2 regions of the Paenibacillus sp. E194 genome follow, and region 1 is predicted to be linked to the other one. Evidence: a T-box and tRNA genes for the amino acid it is inferred to sense, from the RefSeq annotation. Region 1 holds a T-box; the other holds one or more tRNA genes.
The links. The T-box of region 1 lies ahead of argS (arginine--tRNA ligase). A T-box ahead of a tRNA ligase gene usually reads a tRNA of that ligase, here a tRNA-Arg.
Positions count from the first base shown of each region.

Region 2: it encodes a tRNA-Arg, which carries the amino acid that the T-box ahead of argS (arginine--tRNA ligase) is inferred to sense. The anticodon was not compared.

Region 1 covers NZ_JMDX01000182.1:5,135-12,131, forward strand. Annotated here, with positions in the region: gene AZ66_RS20985 (xanthine phosphoribosyltransferase) at 1-179, shown strand, start outside; gene AZ66_RS20990 (nucleobase:cation symporter-2 family protein) at 176-1,525, shown strand; gene AZ66_RS20995 (J-domain-containing protein) at 1,722-2,174, shown strand; gene AZ66_RS21000 (DegV family protein) at 2,312-3,178, opposite strand; gene AZ66_RS21005 (hypothetical protein) at 3,395-3,577, shown strand; gene AZ66_RS21010 (DUF3895 domain-containing protein) at 3,816-4,745, shown strand; T-box leader at 4,921-5,163, shown strand; gene argS (arginine--tRNA ligase) at 5,224-6,984, shown strand.
Region 2 covers NZ_JMDX01000028.1:17,029-24,025, reverse strand. Annotated here, with positions in the region: gene AZ66_RS06095 (helix-turn-helix domain-containing protein) at 1-930, opposite strand, end outside; gene AZ66_RS06090 (cytochrome P450) at 1,628-2,794, shown strand; gene clpP (ATP-dependent Clp endopeptidase proteolytic subunit ClpP) at 2,900-3,481, opposite strand; tRNA gene AZ66_RS06080 (tRNA-Arg) at 3,685-3,759, opposite strand; gene AZ66_RS06075 (sugar-binding transcriptional regulator) at 4,426-5,475, shown strand; gene gap (type I glyceraldehyde-3-phosphate dehydrogenase) at 5,517-6,521, shown strand; gene AZ66_RS06065 (phosphoglycerate kinase) at 6,805-6,997, shown strand, end outside.

The sequences.
Region 1 (6,997 bases):
GAGCTAGTGTAGCTGGTTTTGGCATCGTTATTGAGAAGTCGTTCCAACCGGGACGCCAAATGCTGCTCGATGCAGGATACCGTGTTGAATCCTTAGCTCGTATTGCTTCTCTGTCAAATGAGGGTGTAACATTCGTGAATGAAGCTGCGGAAACGACATCGGAAGCGGTGCAGCAATGAGCCGCTTCGATAACCGTATCTTTGTGAAAAATCGGCATCCGCTGCAAACCTTCTCGCTTGGCTTGCAGCATGTGCTCGCTATGTATGCCGGAGCGGTTATCGTTCCGCTCATCGTGGGCGGCAATTTAGGATTCAATCAAGAGCAAATTACGTACTTGGTTGCCATTGATTTATTTATGTGTGGGATCGCCACGCTGCTGCAAGTGTTTGCGAATCGGTGGTTCGGCATCGGAATGCCTGTCGTGTTAGGCTGTGCATTCCAAGCCGTTACGCCCATGATCGCAATCGGGAAGGATTTTGGCATTTCGTATATTTACGGAGCCATCATTGCGATGGGTATATTCGTCATCTTGTTCGGGGGCTTATTCGGCAAGTTAATTCGTCTATTTCCGCCTGTCGTAACGGGCTCTGTTGTAACGATTATCGGTGTAACGCTAATTCCTGTTGCATTCACGGATTTAGGAGGAGGCCAAGGCAATCCGGACTTCGGCAGTCCAACGAACTTGCTGCTTGGCTTCGGTGTACTCATATTTATCGTTATTATGAACAAGCTGTCCGCCGGATTTATCCGTGCGGTATCGATCTTATTAGGGCTTGTCATCGGCACAACGATCGCAGCTCTCATGGGTCAGGTTGATTTCACTCCCGTAGCGGAGGCATCCTGGTTCCATGCAGTACAGCCTTTTTATTTCGGCGTTCCGAAATTTAATATGACGGCTATCCTGACTATGATTATTGTAGCAATGGTCGGCATTGCTGAATCCACAGGCGTGTTCATGGCTCTAGGCAAAATTATAGACCGGGACGTGGATTCGAAGGATCTGGCACGCGGCTATCGGGCAGAGGGTCTAGCCATAACGATTGGCGGTATCTTCAATGCATTCCCGTATACGACATATTCCCAAAATGTCGGGCTTATACAAATGAGCCGTGTGAAAACACGTGATGTGATCGTGGTCGCGGGTGGATTGCTGATGCTGCTTGGACTAGTACCGAAAATTGCCGCATTAACGACTTTAATTCCGAGTTCAGTGCTCGGCGGCGCCATGGTTGCCATGTTCGGTATGGTTGTGTCGAGCGGTCTGCGGATGCTCGGCTCTCAAGTTGATATGAATCGTCACGAGAACCTGCTCATTATTGCCTGCTCGGTAGGGATGGGACTTGGTGTAACGGTAGTGCCTCAATTGTTCGCGAGCCTGCCGTCAACAGTTCGAATCTTAACGGATAACGGAATCGTAGCAGGAACCTTTACCGCGCTGGTAATGAACCTGCTGTTCAACGGTACGAAGCAGCAATCTGATGGAACGCAGAGCGAGGAAGAAACCGAACATTCAGTAGCCTCTTAGGCTCTTAACAAGCTAGTCTGACAATAACCAATAGTGACGGCCCATTGGATGAATTCCAATGGGTTTTTTGCTATGCCGGAATTGGGTGCACAATGTATCTCGCACGAAATTGTCACATTTAAAGGATGGTGCATACTAGACAAAATTGTGAAACGGAATGGATAATTATGTTATTCATGTGATTGGGGGGATCGAAATGGGTTGGTTCCGAAAGGAAAGCAAGCAGTCAGCAGAGGTTAAGCCGATTAAATCGGAAATCGCAGAGGATGCACCGCAAACAATTGCAACTGAACGAATGATGAGCAATTGGTTGGATGATGTCTTTACTCAATATGAGAAGAAGGGTGGATTGGATGATTTGCCTGGCAAGGGCAAGCCGCTAGAGGTGCGAGGTGGAGACCCGTTGAACGGGGTGCTGCACAACGCGAATGTTGTTCCTTCCTGGCTTGCGCTTCAGCATGAGATTAGAGATGAACTGCAGCGTATTATGAAGCTGAGCAAGGATCAGCCCCAAACCAACGTAGCGGCCGCGATGTCCGATGTGAATCAGAAAATCGTGAAATATAATGCGAGCGTGCCATCTACATTATTCCAGAAATCCAAGGTTACATTGGATACGATAGAGGGCCAATTGGCGAAATGGACGTAACAATAGTCCAGAAGCTGACATAAGAAGCAGATGCCCGCACGATCGGTTAGCGCCGATTGTGCGGGCATCTTACTGTTCAAGGAGCGAGTGGATTCGTCTCCTGCATCTTCAATTCCAGGGCAGCCATGTTGAAACTTTTATGCGGAATAGGATTTATTCGGGAAGAAGAGCGCTAATGTTCCTGGGCCTGAATGAGCGCCAACTGCGCAACCAATGGAACTAATCAGGAAGTTCGTCATCCCGAAGCGTTCAGTAATCATCGACTTCAACTGCTCCATCGCTTCTGCGTCATCACCATGGGCGATGCCGATGACCTGCTGCTTATCATCGAGATTCGCTCGCTCCTCCATCAGTTCGACAAGACGCTGAATGGATTTCTTTCTGCCTCTTACTTTATCGACTGGAATGAGTTTTCCATCCTCAACATGAAGCACGGGCTTAATATTGAGCAGTCCGCCAATGATGGCTGATGACTTGCTGACACGTCCGCCGCGATACAAATATTGCAGGTCATCGACCGTGAACACATGCTCCATTTGCCGGGCAAGGGATTGTGTGCGTGTGATAATCTCTTCCCTAGGCAATCCCTCACGCGCCCAGAGCGCAGCCTGTCTAACAACAAGGCCAAACCCGAGTGAAGCGCATTTGGAATCGATAATACTGCAAGTGAAGGACGGGAAGTCATCTTGTACCATATCATGCATAATGCGGGAAGAGGCATACGTTCCTGATAGTTCAGACGAGAACGCAATATAGATAGCTTCATCGTTCGCTTCGGCAATCGATTGGAAGGTTGTCTGCAATACCTCCATCGAGAGTTGAGAAGTCTTATATACATTGCCTTCGCGCATGCCATCGAGCATGGCTTTCGGCGTAATTGTTACTCCGTCCTCATATTGTTCATTGTCTATAGTAACGATTAGCGGCATGACAGTAATCCCCAACTCGTCAATGACAGATTGAGGGAGGTCAACAGCGCTGTCGGTAAGAATGCGAATTGCCATAATCATTCTCCTTTTCTTCTTTCATGTTCATACCGAAGTACTTATCTCCATCATACCATGAGTTGAAGCGAAAGCGGTGAAGGAATGTGTTTATCATGTATTGTGAGTTATTGGGATTTAATAGTAATGCTGAAGCTGAATCATACAGTCATATTTCCCCTCATTCATACATAAGGGTAGGAGAACGAATGAATTGACAGGAAATGAGGGGATAGAATGGCGAAGAACAAACGCGGTAAATCATTATGGAATCTGCCTTCACGTGGCCGAGGTACATGTCCGGTCTGCGCCAGCACTCGCATTAAGCTGCTGTATAATCGGACAAGAGGGAATGGCGTACAGATTAAGGTATGCAAGAAATGCTTTCAAGCGCCGCAGGAACGAATTGATGCTTCATAATGGCAAGTCCAGATCCGATCGTAAAATGCCATTGATTAAGAATAAATATTCTTCATTTAGCTTCGCTTCTTAGGGATCGCCGTTCTTATCGATGTGCCTACAATAGGTTGCCGCCCAGCGGGGGAGTGATTGACTGCCTGCGCGAGGGCGGCTTCTTCATGTAAGGCATGCCTTCACTTCCATGCTGTACTTCCTGTACAATAGACAGTAATGGAGCAAAGCGCGAGGAGGAGAAGATATGATATTAACTATCCAGGAACGGGATGAGATGTTATCGCAGCTCAATGACAACCAACGTGAGTTCCTGAATAACTATCTCGTTCGCTCTCGCCGTACGGCGTTCGCCAATGCGATGGCGAAGGAGAAGGGGCATCATGTTCCAGATCATGCGGCACCAGAGGACATCGAGGCGCTGTTAGATGATTGGATTTATACGGGGTATAAAGATGCGGGGACGATAAGTCCAGAGCTAAGATGCGAATGCGGCCGTTCTCTTCGATATCAGCATGAGGTGAAAAACCGGAAAACAGGCGAGATCAAAAAATTCGGCATTGAGCACTTGAAGGAGCACTTAGGGATTGATGCTGCAATCGTGGCGACGATTAAGAAGGGATTCGAGGCCATTGATTATGAGCTTGATGAGATTTTGTTGAAAATAGCCAACGATTGGCGACCTGCTCCAGATGCCTATTCTGTGGCAGATTTGCCTGAACATCTACAACAGCAATTGTCGCTTGGACTGCCCTTGTTGGACAAGCAGATCAATATGCTGCGACGCAAGCCTGTGGTGAGAAATGCTTCACCTTCGCCGAAGACAAGCGAGCCTAGCGCAGCTCCTGATCCTGCACCTGCTCCGATTCTAGAGGAGTTCGACTTATGGTCGTGGACGGAGCCCGAGCCTGCTGCTGTGGTTCAAGAAGTTAGTAATGCTGGGAATGGGCTTACTGCTGCTGAACAGGCGGCCGTGAAGCAATATGTGGAGACTGGTGTTGGAAGTGCGAGAGTGATCAGTGAATTGTTAATACGTGATCATGGAACGCCAGATCGCCGGTATATAACAGGCAAGCCCCAAATCTATCCGGTTGTGTGCCAATTTATTGAGCAATCTTATCTAGATATTGTGGTCGAATTGAATGGAACCGAGGATCGCAAGTATACAATGCGGTAATCGAAGCTGGACGGATGGTAGCGGAATGAGACTTGTATTCGATGTGAATCACAACTGGTCATGACGTTATGTACTCGGATGGCATAGTAAGGAATATATTTTTTCTAAAATGATGCATGTGATAGGTTGATTTTTCCTAATTGTTCTGGATATAATGTGTAAAATGAAAATCGACGCAACAACGATGAACGGGAGAGTACTCTGCACAATCCGTGCTGCAGCGAATCGGGATGGTGGAAGCCGATACGGAATGAAGAGGAAGCGGACCCGGGAGTTGGCTCTGTGAACTGCCTCATATGGGACGTAGGGGAGCCCGGCGACAGCCGTTATTTATCGAGTGGACTCTTTTCGGAGCAACAAGCTTCCGGGTAGGGTCAAGTAGAGTGGTACCACGGGGATTCAAGCCTCCGTCTCTTAGTAGACGGGGGCTTTTTAACGTGTTGCGAATCGTAACCAACAACAGGAGGAGAACGAACTTATGCTAAAAGAAATTGCCGCGCAAGTACTAGAACCTATTTTGAACATGAACAGGGCAGACATCGAACGTGCCTTGGAAGTACCTCCGCAGAGCGAGCTCGGCGACTTGGCGTTCCCTTGCTTTACACTGGCGAAGCAGTGGAGACGTTCTCCGCAGCAAATTGCGGTGGAACTTGCTGAACGCATTAATCAAGAGAGCAATAACATTCGGATGCGAGCGGAAGCCTCTGGCGGATATGTGAATGTATGTTTTGATCAGGATTACTATGGCGAGGCTTGTCTTACCCGCATGCAGGAGCCGTTATTCGGCAGACTGTCGATCGGAGAGGGGCAGCGTGTCGTTATTGATATGTCGTCCCCGAATATTGCGAAGCCGTTCAGTGTCGGTCATCTGCGTTCTACGATGATTGGAAATGCGCTCGCTCACCTGTACGAAGCAGCAGGATACGAGGTGTTGAAGGTGAATCACCTTGGGGATTGGGGTACCCAATTCGGCAAGCTGATTACGGCTTATAAGCTGTGGGGGGATGATGACACGCTGCGCCAAGATCCAATTCGTGAGAGCTTGAAGCTGTATGTAAGATTCCACGAGGAGGCGGCTCAGCAGCCGGGACTGGAAGACGAGGCGCGCGAATGGTTCCGCAAGCTTGAGGCGGGCGATGCAGAGACTGTACGGCTGTGGACGTATTTCGTTAACGCAAGTATGGTTGAATTCAATCGCATGTACGAACGACTCGGCGTTCACTTCGATCACTTTCTTGGCGAGAGCTTCTACAATGACAAGATGGATGCGGTCGTCGCTCATTTGCAGCAGCTTCAATTGCTCGAAGAAAGTGATGGGGCTATGGTCGTTCGTTTGGATGATGAGGGCATGCCGCCATGCTTGATATTGAAATCAAACGGAACAACGATTTACCCGACACGTGATTTGGCAACGGCGATCTATCGTAAGGAAGTCATGAAGGCTGACAAGCTGATATATGTAGTTGGCGCGGAGCAGCAGCTGCACTTTCAGCAGGTATTCGCCGTGCTTGGCAAGATGGGATATGAGTGGGCACAGGAATGTACTCATGTCCCATTCGGCTTGATGACATTTGAAGGGAAGAAGATGTCTACGCGCAAGGGCAAGGTTATCTTCCTTGATGAGGTATTGAATGAGGCAGAGAATCGCGCGCTGCAAATTATCGAAGACAAGAATCCATCTCTGCAAGAGAAAGGCAAGGTGGCATCGAAGGTTGGGATTGGTGCGATCATCTTCGGTGACCTGAAGAGCAGTCGTATGTTGTCTGTTGACTTCAACTTGGAGGATGCGCTGCGCTATGAGGGCGAAACCGGCCCTTATGTACAGTTCACACTCGTCAGAGCGAAGAGCTTGCTCGTCAAAGGGGGATGGACGTCATACTCTGATTGTCCAGCGGATTCCGCGACGCTTGGCAAGGATGCAGCCGAGAGCGCAGGTGAACAATCGAGCATGAAATCAACTGCGGCAGGAGGAGTAAGTCAAGAAGCATGGGTCTGCTTGAAGTCTCTCAGCAAGTATGAGCGAGCTCTTCAGATGGCGGTGGCCAGCAATGAGCCGTCCATCTTCGCTCGGTATTTGCTTGATGCAGCCAAGCAGTTCAACCGTTATTACCATCAGGAGCAGATTCTCGTAGAGAATGAGATCGAGCGTCGCCACAAATTGCGTATCGTCGCAGCCGTGGCACAAGTGCTTGAAGCGGGGCTGAACCTGCTTGGCGTTGAAGCGCCGGAACATATGTAGGGCGTTGTATCGA
Region 2 (6,997 bases), on a different contig from region 1:
TGCCAGAATGCCGGCGATGACCACTACAGCGAACGCGAGCATGAAGAAGGTCTGGATATGGAACACACGCCCGAAAAATTGCTCGCTCGGCATGGCCGTTACATAGGTCCATCCATTCATGGAGGATTTAACAGACACAACGGATTGCTGCCTGTTATCCAGCTTCAAGCTATGGATGCCGGAACCAAGTCCTGACAGCAAGCGAATCTCATTCTTCGGGAGGGGTTCTCCATGATTATTCTGGGTAAGCACACGGCCCTTCTCGTCGAAGATGTAGGTATTGCCTTTGAATCCATTCAGAACGGTGTCCATAAGCCCCGTTAGCTTCGATTCCTCCATCAGGAACAGTACTGTTCCGTGTGGAGATGAGCTGTTAGGAGTGATTGGGATCATGTACGCAAGCATGGACTTGGTAATATTCATGCTTAAGTTAACGGATTCCGCTGGTCGCACGACAGGATAGAGCTCAGTTTCCAGCTCTTTAATAATATCCTTCTTGCTCCAGTCCTCGAATAGATAGTATTGATCAAAGAGAACATCTATATTGGTCATCCCTTTTGACGAGTAGATGGCGTGGCTGTTCCTGTAGAAAAGGAATAGCTCTTCTAGAATGGAACTGTTTGCTTTATATTTGCCGAGTGCGGATATTGCATCGCGGCTGTAATAGGGATGTCGTATCATATAAGGTGTCAATTGTTCATCATAAGCAATGCGGGAAGCAATGTCTCGAAGCTCCGTCATGCGAGAATCGATGTTCAGCTTCACCTGATTGAGCTGGTTCACGTTCGATTGCTCGATTTCGGAACGAAGATTGTTGACGGCATTTTGATAGATGAAGATCGTGAGAACCACTAATGGGATGAGAAAAATCAATATATACGACCATATGTACTGTAATAGCAGCTTCGACCGAAAATAGTTCCAACTCATCCTGACAAGCCTCCTAGTAGTCTCTTGATGTAATCTTGCTATGAAGTGGATCTGGCAATAAGTAAGAAGACAATCTAATAGAGAAGAAATGTTGATGATTTGTAATTATTGTATACGTTTCGCTTCATCTGTAAAGCGGGAAATTGAAAAAAAAGCGGCAATATTCATATTGTAAACGATTCCAATCGGAAATGGAATGATTTCGTGGTGTGTACAACAATTTCTGTAGGGTGGACATTATAGGTGTATTGCCATTGAGGGAATTGCTTTTTATCTTATTTTAAGGTTCGGTTCAGTTTTCTTTAATGTAACTCTAGTATTCTAACAATGGACCGAATGACAGATGAGTTCTTGCGAAGGAGGGTTGCCGGCAGCGATTACTGGCCTTGGTCAACCGGAGTCTTCCGTTGCACAAGGTGATCCGTTTCATCTTTCTCATGGTTTACAGTTTACCCCTAGAACATATATAGACCGCATCGGCGTTTGCGCGATGCGGTCCTTTTTTTGAAGCTAAATGAATTAATTTCGGTTTGTAACAGGTCGACCCGAAGTTGTTTTTGTACATACAGGCCTAGGTCTATGTAGGTCATAATTTACATATATTTATTTTAATGTAAGATATTATTCTAACACCTGTAAATAGAGGAAGAGGTTGTGACTGAAGCTATGTTGCACGGTTAAGGAGGGGAGAGGTTGAATGATAAAATGGATTCAAGACCATGAAGTGTTGCCATTATCTCATTACAAAACCATGCGTTCAGAGAGTCCTCTGTTATGGTCAGAGAGCTCTTTGTTGCGTTCAGAGAGTCCTCAGCTGCTGGGGGGAACGTTCTGGCATGCGTACCGATACGATCATATTAAGAGCATATTTGCTGATAACGATCATTTTTCCTCCGAATTGCGAAGCGAAGACAAGCGGCCGATTGAATACAGCATCCTCCGCACCGATCCGCCGAAGCATAGCCAGCTTCGAACATTAGTTTCGCAAGCATTTACACCTAGATCCATTGAAAAGATGATTCCACGAATTGAAGCATTGGCGAATGAGCTTCTAGATAAGGTGGAAAGGAATGGACGAATGGATGCGGTTCAAGATTTCGCAGTTCCGCTCCCGATTATTGTAATCGCAGAAATACTCGGCATACCAGTACACGATCGAGATCAGTTCCGGGAATGGTCGGAGGCATTGGTGAGTGGTGACATTGACCGCAATAGCAATTGCCAAAAGGAGATGGCTGTATATTTCGAGGCGATCGCAGAAGAACGCCGCCGTAATCCACAGGATGATCTGATCACTAGGCTTGTGCATGCAAAGGCTGACGGAGAGCCGTTGTCTCCTTATGAACTCATTGGGTTCTGTATTTTGCTGCTTGTGGCTGGTAATGAAACGACAACGAATTTGCTCTCTTCTGCTCTAGTATGTTTCGACAGTGAGCGCATCGCATGGGACGATATTAGATCCGATCGTTCTTTACTGCCTGGCGCTATTGAAGAAGTGCTGCGGTTTACCTCGCCGGTACAGTTAATGTTTCGCCGTGTGAAGAAGGATGTGGAAGTAGATGGCATGATGTTAACTGAAGGGCAGTTCGTCATGTTGTGGATTGGATCGGCGAATCATGACGAGTCTGTGTTCGAGCAGCCAGATCTCTTCCATATTCGTCGTCAGCCGAACCCGCATTTAGCGTTTGGTCATGGTATCCACTTCTGCCTGGGGGCCCAACTTGCACGGCTGGAAGCGAGGATAGCGTTGAATGCAATGCTCGATCGTTTCCCGAACTACCAATGTGATCATTCCAAGCCGTTAAAGCGCATCCAGAGTGAGTTTATGTTCGGTTTCGAGTCCTTGCCGATCATTCTTACCTAAGTAAACCTTGCTTTTCGTGATTCATTTCAGTTGAAAATAAGCAATAAAAACAGCCTCTCTACATGCAAAATGATTTGCATGAGAGAGGCTGTATCACTTTACCGCTTATTCTTTGCCAAGAACCTTATCAACCAGACCGTACTCAAACGCTTCTTGGGCAGACATGAAGTAGTCGCGATCCGTATCGCGCTCCACGCGCTCAAGTGGTTGGCCTGTGCGATCCGCCAAAATTTTGTTCAACGTGTCGCGCATCTTCAAGATGCGGCGTGCGCGAATCTCGATATCGGACGCTTGACCTTGTGCTCCGCCAAGCGGCTGATGAATCATAATTTCACTGTTCGGCAGGGCGAAACGCTTGCCCTTGGCACCTGCATTAAGCAGGAACGCTCCCATGGAAGCTGCCAAGCCCACGCAAATCGTTGATACGTCTGGCTTGATGTGCTGCATTGTATCATATATGGCCATGCCGGCCGAGATCGAACCGCCCGGGCTATTGATGTACAAATGAATATCCTTCTCCGGGTCATCTGCAGCCAAGAACAACAGCTGGGCGATAATCGAATTCGCCACAAGATCGTTCACTTCTGTTCCGAGGAAGATGATGCGATCCTTCAACAATCGAGAGTAAATATCATAAGATCTTTCGCCACGATTCGTCTGTTCAACAACTACGGGTACATAACTCAAGATAACCCCTCCTAACTAATATCATTACACATTCAATATAAAGGACTTGATACAAAAAGTCAAAGATGGTCAAACTATGTCGAGAAAAAAACATCTATCGTTTCGCTTCTGCAAAATTCAAGATGTTACTTCCGTGCTTATTCACCTAAATATATGCGTAACGTAGCTTCTTATCCTGTACCAAATAAGGACAGGAGTGTAAATGGCGCGCCCGCAAGGAATCGAACCTTGATCTCAGGCTCCGGAGGCCTACGTCATATCCATTGGACCACGGGCGCATTCATACAAGAGCAAAATTTATTATATAAGAAAGCGTATTACAAAGTCAAGTGAGAGCCTTGAATAATTTGCTTCAAATGGAGAGTTTGGAAGTTGCCTATTGATTAGTGGGATACAGAGACAGTGGTATTGGCATCGTAGCGAAGAGTCTCCTCCAACTTGAATTAAGGTTTTAACTTTTGAGGAGGGAACGGTTGAATTCTTTTAGACGGTGCCGAATAGGTGGGCGTTGCCCGATATAAGTGAGTAATGTTGATGGCTAAACTAAATAGGGACGAGGAGAACGAACAGGATGTTGAGGGGAGATCAAAACTTTTGTAAACGCAGGTATGAGCATGGCATGATGTCCCTCATTAATGTCTATACTGAGGAATGTCTAAAATTTTTGCGAAATATGTATTAACTTGTCGCATTTTGGGTTAATTACATCATAGGATGTCGTATGCCCTTTTGGATATGTTGTCTGATATTGAATAACTTCGATATTGCTTGCTTATTATAGAAGTTGTTTATAGGCAGAAAATTCACGATTTTGGGCGCGAAATCAGGGGTTCAGGATACTTGCAAGTTGCTGCGTTATTCGGTAGAATAGTGGTGGGACAAAAAATGTAGAGATGGGACGTTTTTAGTCCAACGGTTGCTTATGGGAAGCAGGAGTGGAGAGAATGCGTGAGTGGTTAGAAATACAGAAGCGACTTCTACCTGAACTCATTGAACTGTTGAAGAAGCGTTACACCATCCTGCATCAAATCATGTTGTCCGACTCCATTGGGAGAAGAACGCTGGCAACGTCATTGCAGATGACCGAGCGTGTGCTCCGTGCAGAGACCGATTTATTGAAGGCGCAAGGCCTGATTGATTCGGATAACACGGGTATGCGAATCACTGATGAAGGCCGGCAACTTGTCCGGAAGCTGGAATCCGTGATGGGCGAATTGCTCGGGATGCGCCAGCTGGAGGAGAGTATCCGCCAAGCATTCGGTTTGAAGCAGGTCATTGTCGTACCCGGCAATTCGGATGTATCGCCTGCCGTGAAGCAAGAACTCGGGCAAGCGGCTTGTAGAGCGCTCAGCAGCGTAATGGACAAGGAAGATGTCGTGGCGGTGACAGGCGGCTCCACATTGGCTGCAATGGCAGATCATTTGACGAGTTCATCACCGTTGAAAGGAAATTGGTTCGTACCTGCACGTGGGGGACTTGGGGAGAGCTTGGAATATCAAGCAAACACAATCGCATCCACGATGGCGAAGCGCGTAGGCGCTCAGTATCGGCTCTTGCATGTGCCAGATTTGCTGAGTGAGGAAGCGTACCAGTCACTTAAGCAGGAACCGAACATCCAGGACATTTTACGAGTAATTCGCCAAGCACGCATCGTCGTGCATGGCATCGGAGAGGCTCTCGTCATGGCGAAGCGACGCCGTGCCGATGAAGAGACGATCCAGCAGCTGCTCCAAGAAGGGGCGCTTGCAGAAGCATTCGGGTATTATTTTGACCGCGACGGGCATGTCGTTCATACGATGCTAACACTAGGCCTTCGCCTAGAGGACATCTCTCGCACGGAGGTAGTCATTGCCATTGCTGGAGGTCAGAGCAAGGGTGAATCGATTGCTGCAGTGCTTCGTGCAGGACACGAAGACATTCTCGTTATTGATGAAGCAGCAGCAGTTGAAGTATTGAAACATTGTGGTCTCGATGTGCCTTACAGGCCGTCTTGAGATATATAAAAAAATTGCGAAGGAAATGGGAGGAATCATCAATGGTTAAAGTTGGTATTAACGGCTTTGGTCGTATCGGACGTAACGTATTCCGCGCAGCATTGAACAATTCAGAAGTAGAAATCGTTGCAATCAACGATTTGACAGACGTAAACACTCTGGCTCACCTGTTGAAATATGACACAACTCACGGCAAATTCGAAGCTACTGTAGAAGCTAAAGAGGGCGCTTTGGTTGTTAACGGCCGCGAAGTGAAAGTATTCGCTGAGCGTAACCCTGAGAACTTGCCTTGGGGCGCAAACGGCGTTGAAATCGTTGTTGAGTCCACTGGTATCTTCACAGCGAAAGACAAAGCTGAAATGCACTTGAAAGGCGGCGCGAAGAAAGTTATCATCTCCGCACCTGCTACGAACGAAGATATCACAATCGTTATGGGCGTTAACGAAGATAAGTATGATGCTGCAAGCCATACAATCATCTCCAACGCTTCTTGCACAACAAACTGCTTGGCGCCATTCGCTAAAGTATTGAACGACAAATTCGGTATCGAAAAAGGTATGATGAACACAATTCACTCATACACTAACGACCAAAACGTTCTTGACTTGCCGCACAAAGACTTGCGTCGTGCTCGTGCAGCAGCTCAAAACATCATCCCTACTACAACTGGTGCTGCTAAAGCGGTATCCCTTGTATTGCCTGAATTGAAAGGCAAATTGAACGGTATGTCCATGCGTGTTCCTACTCCTAACGTATCCGTTACGGACTTGGTAGTAGAACTTAAGCAAGACGTTACTGTTGAAGAAGTAAACGCAGCTTTGAAAGAAGCAGCTGAAGGCCCATTGAAAGGCATCTTGAACTACTCCGAAGAGCCATTGGTATCCAGCGACTTCAACGGCGACCCAGCTTCCTCCACTATCGATGCTTTGACAACGATGGTAATTGGCGGCAACATGGTTAAAGTTGTATCCTGGTACGACAACGAGTGGGGCTACTCCAACCGCGTTGTAGACTTGGCAGCTTTCATCGCAAAAAAAGGTCTGTAATCGCATAGCACTTACAATCAAAGAGGAGTGACCGTTCAGGCCTCCTCTTTTGATCCTTATAGTGCCTAGAGCATATCGAGAACCAGTGCGGACACAGATTTTCTAGATATACAGAGATAGAGAGTACAGAGAGAAACAGAACATACTAACGAACGATATACGATATATAGAGAGAAAGAAAGATTTAGATGGAACCCATACAGAACAAGAACACAGAACATACCGAACAACACACCAGAGAGAGGCGTGTGCCGGTGTAATCGACGATAGGAGGAACACGGGGATGAACAAGAAAAGTGTGCGTGATGTAGAAGTTAAGGGTAAGCGCGTATTTGTACGTGTCGATTTCAACGTGCCATTGGAGAATGGTGCAATTACGGATGATACACGTGTACGCGAAACGCTGCCGACAATTAACTATTTGGTGGAACAAGGTGCGAAAGTTATTTTGGCAAGCCACATGGGTCGTCCGAAGG